DNA from 3 places in the Bradyrhizobium sp. BRP56 genome. Region 1 is predicted to be linked to each of the others. Evidence: predicted binding sites of a transcription regulator. Region 1 holds the regulator's gene; each other region holds the start of a gene.
The links. Region 1 encodes PhoB, which activates phosphate uptake and scavenging genes when phosphate is short. Its sites were predicted from a motif close to TGTCATNNANCTGTCAT; they were not measured.

Region 1 (3,275 bases):
TCGCGATGCTTAACTGTGTGGGAACATGTGGACGCACGGCCGCGGACTCTTGCGCCAGAGTCACGCCATATTGTAGCGTTTGGCCTGTCGGGTACGACATCTCGTGCGGCGGTACTGGACCCTCTAAGTAGCCTTTGTGTCTCGCGTAAACGTTCGGGCGCAACACCGTGCCCGGCGAGGGCTAAGGGATTCTGGCCGCAGGGATATTTGTCCAGATTGGCTCGCAGCGCCGCTCCAATGATTGGCCGGCGCTACGCGAAGGGAAGAATGCGATGACTGTATTGACCTGGTCCGACGATCGCGTCGAGCAGCTGAAGAAACTCTGGGAGTCCGGCCTGTCGGCCAGCCAGATCGCGGCGGAACTTGGCAATGTGACGCGAAACGCCGTGATCGGCAAAGTGCATCGGCTCGGCCTCTCCGGCCGCGCCAAGGCACCCTCCACGGCCGCGCCGCGGCAGCGCAAGGCTCGCCCGGCCCAGCACATGATGCGGGTGGCGCGTCCGGTCTCGCGCGGCAACACCGCGCTGGCGCATGCCTTCGAGGTCGAGATGGAGCCCGATCCGATCTCCTACGACAATGTGGTGCCGATGAGCCAGCGGCTGTCGCTGCTCGAGCTCAACGAGGCCACCTGTCACTGGCCGGTCGGCGATCCCTCGAGCCCGGAATTCTTCTTCTGCGGCGGCAAGGCGCTCGCCGGCCTGCCCTATTGCGCGCATCACTCGCGCGTCGCCTACCAGCCCGCCGCCGATCGCCGCCGGCCGTCGGCGAAACCGCAGATCAAGTGAGCACTCGGGAAAACGACGGAAGACCTGAAAAACAAATCCCCGCGAAAGCGGGGATTTTTTTTGTGGCCTCCACCGTCATTGCGAGGAGCGTTAGCGACGAAGCAATCCATCGTTCCGCGTTTGCGGTGAAATGGATTGCTTCGCTACGCTCGCAATGACGATGCTGGATGGGCCGGGGCTAAGCCAACGCCCATTACGGCTGCGGCTCGGCCTTGGCAAAGCGGTCGTCGAGCGCGTAGCCGGCGCCGCGCACGGTGCGGATCGGATCCTGCTCGCGGCCCGGATTGAGCAGCTTGCGCAGGCGGCCGATATGCACGTCGACGGTGCGCTCATCGATGTAGATGTCGCGACCCCAGACGCTGTCGAGCAGTTGCTCGCGGCTGAACACGCGGCCGGGATGCTCGAGGAAGAATTCGAGCAGGCGATACTCGGTCGGCCCGAGATCGATCGGACGGCCCGAGCGCGCCACGCGGCGCTTCTCGCGGTCGAGCTCGATGTCGCCGTAGGTCAACACGGTCGCAAGCCGCTCCGGGCTGGCGCGGCGCAACAGGCCCTTCACCCGCGCCAGCAGCTCCGGCACCGAGAACGGCTTGACGATGTAATCGTCCGCGCCGGTGGCAAGCCCGCGCACGCGCTCGCTTTCCTCGCCGCGCGCGGTCAGCATAATGATCGGAAGCTGCTTGGTCTCGGGCCGCGCCCGCAGGCGGCGGCACAGTTCGATGCCGGACAGGCCCGGCAGCATCCAGTCCAGCACCACGAGGTCGGGAACGCGCTCCTTCAGCCTTGTATCCGCATCGTCGCCGCGCCCCACCGTCTCGACATCGTAGCCTTCCGCATCGAGATTGTAGCGCAACAGCGTCGTCAGCGCTTCCTCGTCTTCGACTACCAGAATGCGTGCGCTCATCGGTCTAAGTTCTTTCTCTGTGGTGATCCGTTGCCCAGACGCAAACCGAAACGCTTACTTCCTCAAGCATAGTCCCCGCGGAAGCGAGTTGTCGCGAGGACCATCCAGTTTCACTCTTGCCGGTTCCGCGCTTGCCGATCATGCCTCAGTTGCCCGGCACCGTGGTGGCAAAAGTGGTCATGTCGCCCTTCGGGCGCTTGTCGGTGATCTGCTGGCCCTCGATCATGTAGAACACGGTCTCGGCGATATTGGTGGCGTGATCGCCGATCCGCTCGATGTTCTTGGCGCAGAACATCAGATGGATGCAGAACGAGATGTTGCGCGGATCTTCCATCATGTAGGTGAGCAGTTCGCGGAACAGCGAGGTGCAGATCGCATCGACCTCCTCGTCGCCCTTCCAGACGTTCATCGCCGCCGGCAGGTCGTGCGCGGCGTAGGCGTCGAGCACCGACTTGACCTGCGACAGTACGAGGTCGGTCATGTGCTCGAGGCCGCGGATCAACTTCAGCGGCTGGAAATCGCTCTCCAGCGCCGCGACGCGCTTGCCCATGTTCTTGGCGAGGTCGCCGATCCGCTCGAGATCGGTGGCGACGCGCATCGCGCTGACGATCTCACGCAGGTCGATCGCCATCGGCTGGCGGCGCGCGATCGTCAGCACCGCGCGCTCTTCGATGTTGCGCTGCAGATTGTCGATCTCGATGTCGGCGGCGACCACGCGCTTGCCGAGCGCGACGTCGCGACGGATCAGCGCGTCGACCGACTCGGTAATCATTCGTTCGACCAGGCCGCCCATCTCGGCGACCAGGCGGGTCAACTCCTGCAGGTCGCTGTCGAATGCCTTGGCGGTATGTTCAGAAGCCATCGCTTGTCTCCCTCAACCATGATCCCGGGGATCATGGCTTCGTGTCCTGAATTTTAGCATGACCTGATCGGAAAACCGGTTTCCACTTTTCCGGATCATGCGCCGGTCAACCGAACCGGCCGGTGATGTAGTCCTGGGTGCGCCGATCGCTCGGTGAGGTAAAGATCTTGTTGGTGTCGTCGAACTCGATCAGCTCGCCGAGATACATGAAGGCGGTCTTGTCGGAGACGCGCGCCGCCTGCTGCATGTTGTGGGTGACGATCGCGATCGTGTAGTCCTCGGAGAGCTCCTGGATCAGTTCCTCGACCTTGGCGGTCGAGATCGGGTCGAGCGCCGAGCACGGCTCGTCGAACAGGATCACCTCGGGGCGCACCGCCACGGTGCGCGCGATGCACAGGCGCTGCTGCTGGCCGCCGGAGAGCGACAGGCCGGAGGCGTTCAGCTTGTCCTTGACCTCGTTCCACAGCGCGCCGCCGCGCAGCGCCTTCTCGACCCGGTCGTCCATCTCGGACTTCGAGATCTTCTCGTAGAGGCGGATGCCGAAGGCGATGTTCTCGTAGATCGTCATCGGGAACGGCGTCGGCTTCTGGAACACCATGCCGACCCGCGCGCGCAGCAAGTTGAGGTCGAGCTTGGGGTCGAGAATGTTGGTCTGGTCCAGCATCAGCTGGCCGACCGCGCGTTGGCCCGGATACAGGTCGTACATCCGGTTGAAGATGCGCAG
Region 2 (3,275 bases), on a different contig from region 1:
ACGCAAGTTCAGGGACAGACTTCATGCTCCGTACAATTACGGATGGAAATCATCACGACTGGTTCGCAGTATGACAGCGATGATGGCCTATAACTGTATCTCGCGATGGTCGAGCGCCCTTGGTATCTGCGCAATCGTCGCGATCATCCGCCCCGCCCACGCCGATCCGCGTGCTGTCGTCGAACTCTTCACCTCGCAGGGATGCTCGTCCTGTCCGCCCGCGGACAAGATCATCGGTGACCTCGCGAAGGACCCCAACGTCATCGCGCTGAGCATGCCGATCGACTATTGGGACTATCTCGGCTGGAAGGATACGCTGGCCGATTCCCGTTTCAGCGCGCGCCAGAAGGCCTATTCGCATGTGCGCGGCGACCGCGACGTCTACACGCCGCAGGCCGTGATCAACGGCTCCGCGCATGTGATCGGCAGCGACCGCGCCAGCATCGAGAGCGCGATCAAGGACACCGAGAAGGGCGGCAGCGTGATGTCGGTGCCGGTGACGATGACGCTGAGCGGCAAGCAGATCAACGTGTCGGTCGCCGCATCGAAGTCGCCGGCCGTGTCGCGCGGCGAGGTCTGGATCTGCTCGATCTCGAAGTCGGTGCCGATCTCGATCGCGCGCGGCGAGAACCGCGGCCGCGAGATCACCTACCACAACGTCGTGCGCAATCTCCTCAAGGTCGGTGACTGGAACGGTTCGTCCGGGAGCTGGACCGTGCCGCTGGAGAACATCACGCGTGACGGTGTCGATGCTGCGGCGGTGTACGTCCAGGACGGCAACCGCGACAAGCCGGGCCCGATGCTCGGCGCTGCCTTCACCTCACTTCACTAGCGCCTCGCTGCGGTAAGGCGCGATGCGCTGGCTTCCGCCGGTCGCACGCATGTTTTCGTGCAGCCGCATGGCGACAAACCTGCATTCAGTGATCTGCCGAAAGGAAGGCGCCGGTGCTTGGCGCGCGTCTTGCTTGCGCAGGTCCCAAAACAAAAAGGACCAACTTTCGTTGGCCCAGTGTTGGGATTTGACTCCCCTGCGAACAGGCCCGATCCCGACGGCCCCGGGGGGCTGGGGGCTGAGGAATCCGGAACCGAAAGGACCGGGCCAACGCAGGATTTCCTTTTCGCAGGGCAGCGGGGCGGGCGATGGGCGGAAGTGGGGCAGCAATATGATTCCGCTAACGTTCCCGTGACTCTGCGGTTTTCCGGACAATCCGCCGCGTGCGGCGGTGGTTAAGGCCCGGTTGCATTGCGATTGGCCCCTTGCGGGCCCCCTCGCTTAGCGCGATCATGTCACTCTCGTGACGATCCCGGAGAGGGGCCTTCGGAACCCGACCGTCACCGAGGTGACAGGAGGCGCTCGATGAGTTTGATCTCGGAGGACACTGATCCGAGCGGGAGTCGTGCCGCGGCGCGCACCGCCGCCGCGACCCCTCAGCCCAATCGCGTGACTTTCAATCGACTTGAACTCAACCGCATTCTCAATCTCTACAGCCGCATGGTCGCCGACGGCGAGTGGCGCGATTATGCGATCGACTTCCTGAAGGACCGTGCCGTGTTCTCGGTGTTCCGGCGCGCGTCGGAAGTGCCGATCTACCGGATCGAGAAGGATCCCCGGCTTGCGCGCAAACAGGGCATGTACAGCGTGATTTCCGCGACCGGCCTGATCCTCCGTCGTGGCCATGAACTCGAACGCGTGCTGTTCGTGATCGATCGCAAGCTGTCGCTGGTCTAAGCGCGTCAGGTCAGTCTGCTTGTAGCCCGGATGGAGCCAACGGGTCGCGCGAACGCGCGCCCGATGAAAGGCTCCGCGCGATCCGGGACTGCCGAAGCCATGGATGAACTTGCCCCGGATTTCGCTTGCGCTTCATCCGGGCTACGCCACATCTCGCCTCGCCCAAAAGAAAAGCCCCGGCGGGATGGCCGGGGCTTGGATTTGATCGGCTCGCTCGAGGCGCTTAGTCGCGTTGGCCGAGCAGCTGCAGGAGCAGCGTGAACAGGTTGATGAAGTTCAGGTAGAGCGACAGCGCACCAGTGATTGCCGCACGCTCTGCCATCACGCCACCCTGCGAGGCGTAGCCGTAGATGTAGTCGTTCTTCAGCCGCTGGGTGTCCCAGGCGGTGAGGCCCGCGAACACCAGCACGCCGACCACCGACACGATGAACTGCAGCGCCGAGCTCGCCAGGAACAGGTTGACCAGGCTCGCGATGATGATGCCGATCAGACCCATGAACAGGAACGAGCCCATGCCGCTCATGTCACGCTTGGTGGTGTAGCCGTAGAGGCTCAGCGCACCGAACGTCGCCGCGGTGATGAAGAACACGCGCACGATCGAGGTGTGCGTGTACACCAGGAAGATCGACGACAGCGACAGACCCATCAGCGCCGAGAACACCCAGAACAGGAGTTGGGCGGTCGCGGGCTGCAGGCGGTTGATGCCGGCCGAGATGACGAACACCATCGCCAGGGGGGCGAGGATGAACAGCCACTTCAGCGGACTCACGAACATCGCGTAGCCGAACTGCGTCAGATAGGCGTTGCCGAACTTGGCGACGGCGGCCGACTGGTCGGTCGTCACCGCACCCATGTAGACGCCGAGCGCGGCGAGGCCGGTGATGGCCAGGCCGATGCTCATGTAGTTGTAGATGCGCAGCATGTAGGCGCGCAGACCGGCGTCGACGGCCGCAGCGTCAATGCGCCCGGCGGCCCGGCCGAAAGGAGAAGCGTAGTTGCGGTCTAGGTCCGACATGGTCGAATTCCCGTGGTTGGTCCCGGTGGAGCGCAAGGGATTTGCGGCGCCGGTCGTAAATCTATCTCAGATGGCTCGGTTTGCGGAACATTAATTCCGTGTCATTCAAACCGACTATCCGACCCGATTGGTATGTGGGAAATTAACACATCCGACGCAAGCTTCCACGCGCGGCCGAATGTCGCTCTGCCCTAGCATCATAGGCAAAAACGGCGCTCGCGCCGCTACATTTTGTCACAAATTCCGCAACACTGAGGCTGGCTTCTGGTTTAGCGCGAGCAGCGTCCCGACGAGCCCCAGCCCGACCGTGACGACCAGCGCGGCGACCACGACCAGCGCGGCGCTGCCGGCCTGCCAGATAAAACTCAGCGTCATCAGCCGCGTCACGATCAGCCAGGCCGCGATCGAGCCGGCGATCACCCCGAACACGGCGGTTGCAAAACCGATCATCAGATACTCAAGCGCGTAGGCGCCAAGCAGTCGCACCCGCGTGGCGCCGAGCGTCTTGAGAATCACGGCGTCATAGACGCG
Region 3 (3,275 bases), on a different contig from region 1:
CCCGGCGCGCTTCATGAAGGACAACAGATCGGCGATCTCGTGCTCGCGCCGCGCAGGCGGGCCGTCGCCGAGCGCGACCGCATCGAGGCTGACGAGGCCGATCGGCAGATCCGCCGCGATCACCTTCCACACAGCATCCGACGCCACCAGCTCCCGCTTCAGCCAGGCGAGCTGGCTCTGGCCGAGGATGCAGGCCTGCTCCGGATCGCCCTGCTTGTTCCAGCTGGAATCGCGGTACGAGCGCATGTCGATGATGAAGACGTCGAGCAGCGGCCCGTAGGGAATCTTGCGGTAGACGCGGCCATCGCGCTCCGGCGTCAGCCACATCGGCATGAATTCGTGGAAGGCGCGGCGTGCCCGCGCCACCAGACGCGAGCTGCCGTCCGCCTCATAGCCGGTCGCATCAGCGGTGCCGAGCGGTGACCAGTCGTCGGCCACCTCGTGGTCGTCCCACTGCGCAAACATCGGCACCTCGGCGTGGAAGGCGCGGAAATTCTCGTCGAGCCAATTGTATTTGTAGTTGCCGCGAAACTGATCGAGGCTTTGCGCGACGGCGGATTTCTCCTCGGTGACGATGTTGCGCCAGAGCTCACCGTTGGGGAGTTTCTGCTCCGACGGCACCGTGCAATCGGCGTAGATGTGATCGCCGGAATGGATGAAGAAGTCCGGACGCTCGTCCAGCATGGTGCGGTAGCTGCGCAAGCCGCCGCGCGCGGGGTCGATGCCCCAGCCCTGCCCGACGACGTCGCCGGACCAGACGAACGAGACGGGACGCCGGTCGGCCGGCGCGGTTCGGAAATGGCCGACCCGGCTTTCGCCTGATGTGCCGTCGCGGTCCTCGAAGCGCACGCGATAGAACAGGTCCTGGCCCGGCGGCAGGCCGTCGAGCAGCAGCTTGGCGGTGAAGTCGCGCTCGGGCAGCGCATCGGCGGACGCGGTGCGCAGGATGCTGGCGAAGCTTTCGACCGCGGCGCATTCGATGTGCATCCGCGCGGCGCGATCGGCGCGCGCCCAGATCACAGCGGAATCGCTTGCCACGTCGCCGGACTGGATGCCCGCAATCGCGGGCCGATCCGCGGCGCGGCTCAGATACGGTCTTGCCAGCACGCCGAATCCCGCCAGCGCCGCGGTCGACGCCGAGCGCACCAGAAGCTGGCGCCGGGTGAGGCCACGCCGCCTCGCGGAGTTCGCAGTCGGCATCGAATAACCTTCGTCGAATCGCAACGAAGGTTTTGCCTGCGCTCCTTGACTCCGGCCTTACGGTTTCTTGACTCTCCGCCGACGGTTTTGCGACGGCGGGATGACTCGGGGGGAGATGGAAATCGGAAAAGTTTGGAGTGCTAAGCACTCAGCCAAATCCGTCATCCTGAGGAGCGCGGAACGCGCGTCTCGAAGGATGAACGGCCCCCGTTCGTGGCCGATTCATCCTTCGAGACGGCCGCTTCGCGGCCTCCTCAGGATGACGGATTTGATATTGGTACGAACGCGCGCGCAAGTCGGCGTGAGACCGCCGAGCCGCCTCACCGATGCCAATTGCAGATGCCGCCGGTGCGGCACGGCCAGGTCTGGATCCTGGTGTCGCGAGCTTCCGCATCGAGCGGGTTCGAGTGGCGGCGCGCGAGCTTGGCACGGGCGGGCACGCGCGCTTCCGCGCGCTTCTTCTCGTGCGGTGCGGTCACCCTGGTGGTCCGCACGGCTTTCTTCGGCGCGACTTTCGGCTCCTCGACCTGCGGCTCGACGTTCGCATGCTGATCGGGGCCATGGTCGGTCTTCGCCTCGACCGGAACGGGCTCGAACTGCGCCGGCGGGCCAAGCGGCTTCGGCGACAACACTGCGCGTGAAAGATCGAGGCTGAAGAACTCGCTGGGGCGATACTCGTCAGCCAACGCCACGCCACCCCAAGCCAGGCACGCGGTACAAACGGTTGCAACAAAAGCATTTTTCAGGACCATCAAACGGCCTCCTGAAATCACTCGAACAGACAGCCATCATGTAGGGGCTCGGCCGTGCGAATCCAGCCACCGCTTGCAGGCAGGGTTACCGGTCAACCAGGGCGGCCGTGGAAAGTTCCCCGGCCTTACTCCGCCGCCTGCGCCAGCGGCTGGCTGATCGCGCGCTCCAGCCGAGCGCATTCGGTGCGGTAGCGGGCGACGTTGCCCTCCTTGATGTGGCCATAACCACGCACGAGCTCCGCAGCCTTCGCCAGCGCCACGAGGCGCGGCAAGTCGAGCGGCTTCTTGCCGTCGAGGTGACGCAGGATCATCGCCGAATACTCGACCGGCAATGCGCGCTCCATCTTGCGCTCGGCGGTATAGCCGAAGATGTCGAAGGCGGTGCCGCGCAGGCCCTTCAACCCCGCCAGCATGCCGAACGCGGTGAAAATCCACGGACCAAATTCACGCTTCTGCAGCCGCCCGGTGACGGGATCGCGCTGGGCCAGCAGCGGCGGCGCCAGCAAGACCTTCAAGCCGGAATTGCCTTGGAACTGCTCCCTCAAGGCCTTGCTGAACTCGCCATCGGAATAGAGCCGCGCGACCTCGTATTCGTCCTTGTAGGCCATCAGCTTGAACAGGCCCTTTGCGAAGGCTTCGGTCAGGTCCTGCGAGTCAGGCGCGGCGGCCGCCTCGGCGGCGCGGACGCGCGCGACGTCGTCGAGATAGCGCTTGGCGTAGGCCGCATCCTGATAGTCGGTGAGGAATTTGGCGCGGAACGCGATCGCCTCGTCCAGCGTCTTCTTTGCCGGCGCGGCGCCGGCGCTCTTGAAGCGTGCGGCGCTGACCACGCGTTGCAGATCATGCGCGGCGAGCCGGCCCCACGAGAACGCGGTCTTGTTCATCTCGATCGCGGCGCCGTTGAGCTCGATCGCCTTCAGGATCGCTTCCAGCGACAGCGGGATCGCGCCGCGCTGGAAGGCGAAGCCGAGCATGAAGGCGTTGGTGGCGATGCTGTCGCCCATCAGCGCCGTGGCAAGCCCGGTGGCATCGAGGATGTCGAGATCGCCAGGCGTCACCGCGCCGTTCAGCGCATCGCGCATCGAGCTGGCTTCGAAGTCGATATCGGGATCGATCACGAAGCTCGCGGTCGGCAAGAGATCGGCGTTGACGACGGCGCGGGTGACGCCGCGCTCGGCGCGGCTCAGCGCCGGCACGCTGGTGGCGACGACGAGGTCGCAGCCGAGGATCAAATTGGCATTGCCCGGCGCGATGCGCACCGTGGTCAGCATGTCGGAGGCGGGCGCGAGCCGGACGTGGCTCATCACCGCGCCGTTCTTCTGC

Region 2: a site for PhoB is predicted at 1,285-1,301, ahead of I6F38_RS37020 (DUF2794 domain-containing protein). Genes of this name have one in related genera too.
Region 3: a site for PhoB is predicted at 1,290-1,306, ahead of I6F38_RS21105 (alkaline phosphatase D family protein). Genes of this name have one in related genera too.

The regions. Positions count from the first base shown of each region.
Region 1 covers NZ_JADYVV010000064.1:48,338-51,612, reverse strand. The annotation lists gene I6F38_RS33595 (GcrA family cell cycle regulator) at 273-785, shown strand; gene phoB (phosphate regulon transcriptional regulator PhoB) at 979-1,689, opposite strand; gene phoU (phosphate signaling complex protein PhoU) at 1,835-2,551, opposite strand; gene pstB (phosphate ABC transporter ATP-binding protein PstB) at 2,658-3,275, opposite strand, start outside.
Region 2 covers NZ_JADYVV010000079.1:30,403-33,677, reverse strand. The annotation lists gene I6F38_RS37025 (DUF1223 domain-containing protein) at 71-832, shown strand; gene I6F38_RS37020 (DUF2794 domain-containing protein) at 1,358-1,729, shown strand; gene I6F38_RS37015 (Bax inhibitor-1/YccA family protein) at 1,953-2,744, opposite strand; gene I6F38_RS37010 (ABC transporter permease) at 2,979-3,275, opposite strand, start outside.
Region 3 covers NZ_JADYVV010000029.1:61,468-64,742, forward strand. The annotation lists gene I6F38_RS21105 (alkaline phosphatase D family protein) at 1-1,200, opposite strand, end outside; gene I6F38_RS21110 (hypothetical protein) at 1,521-1,952, opposite strand; gene I6F38_RS21115 (indolepyruvate ferredoxin oxidoreductase family protein) at 2,078-3,275, opposite strand, start outside.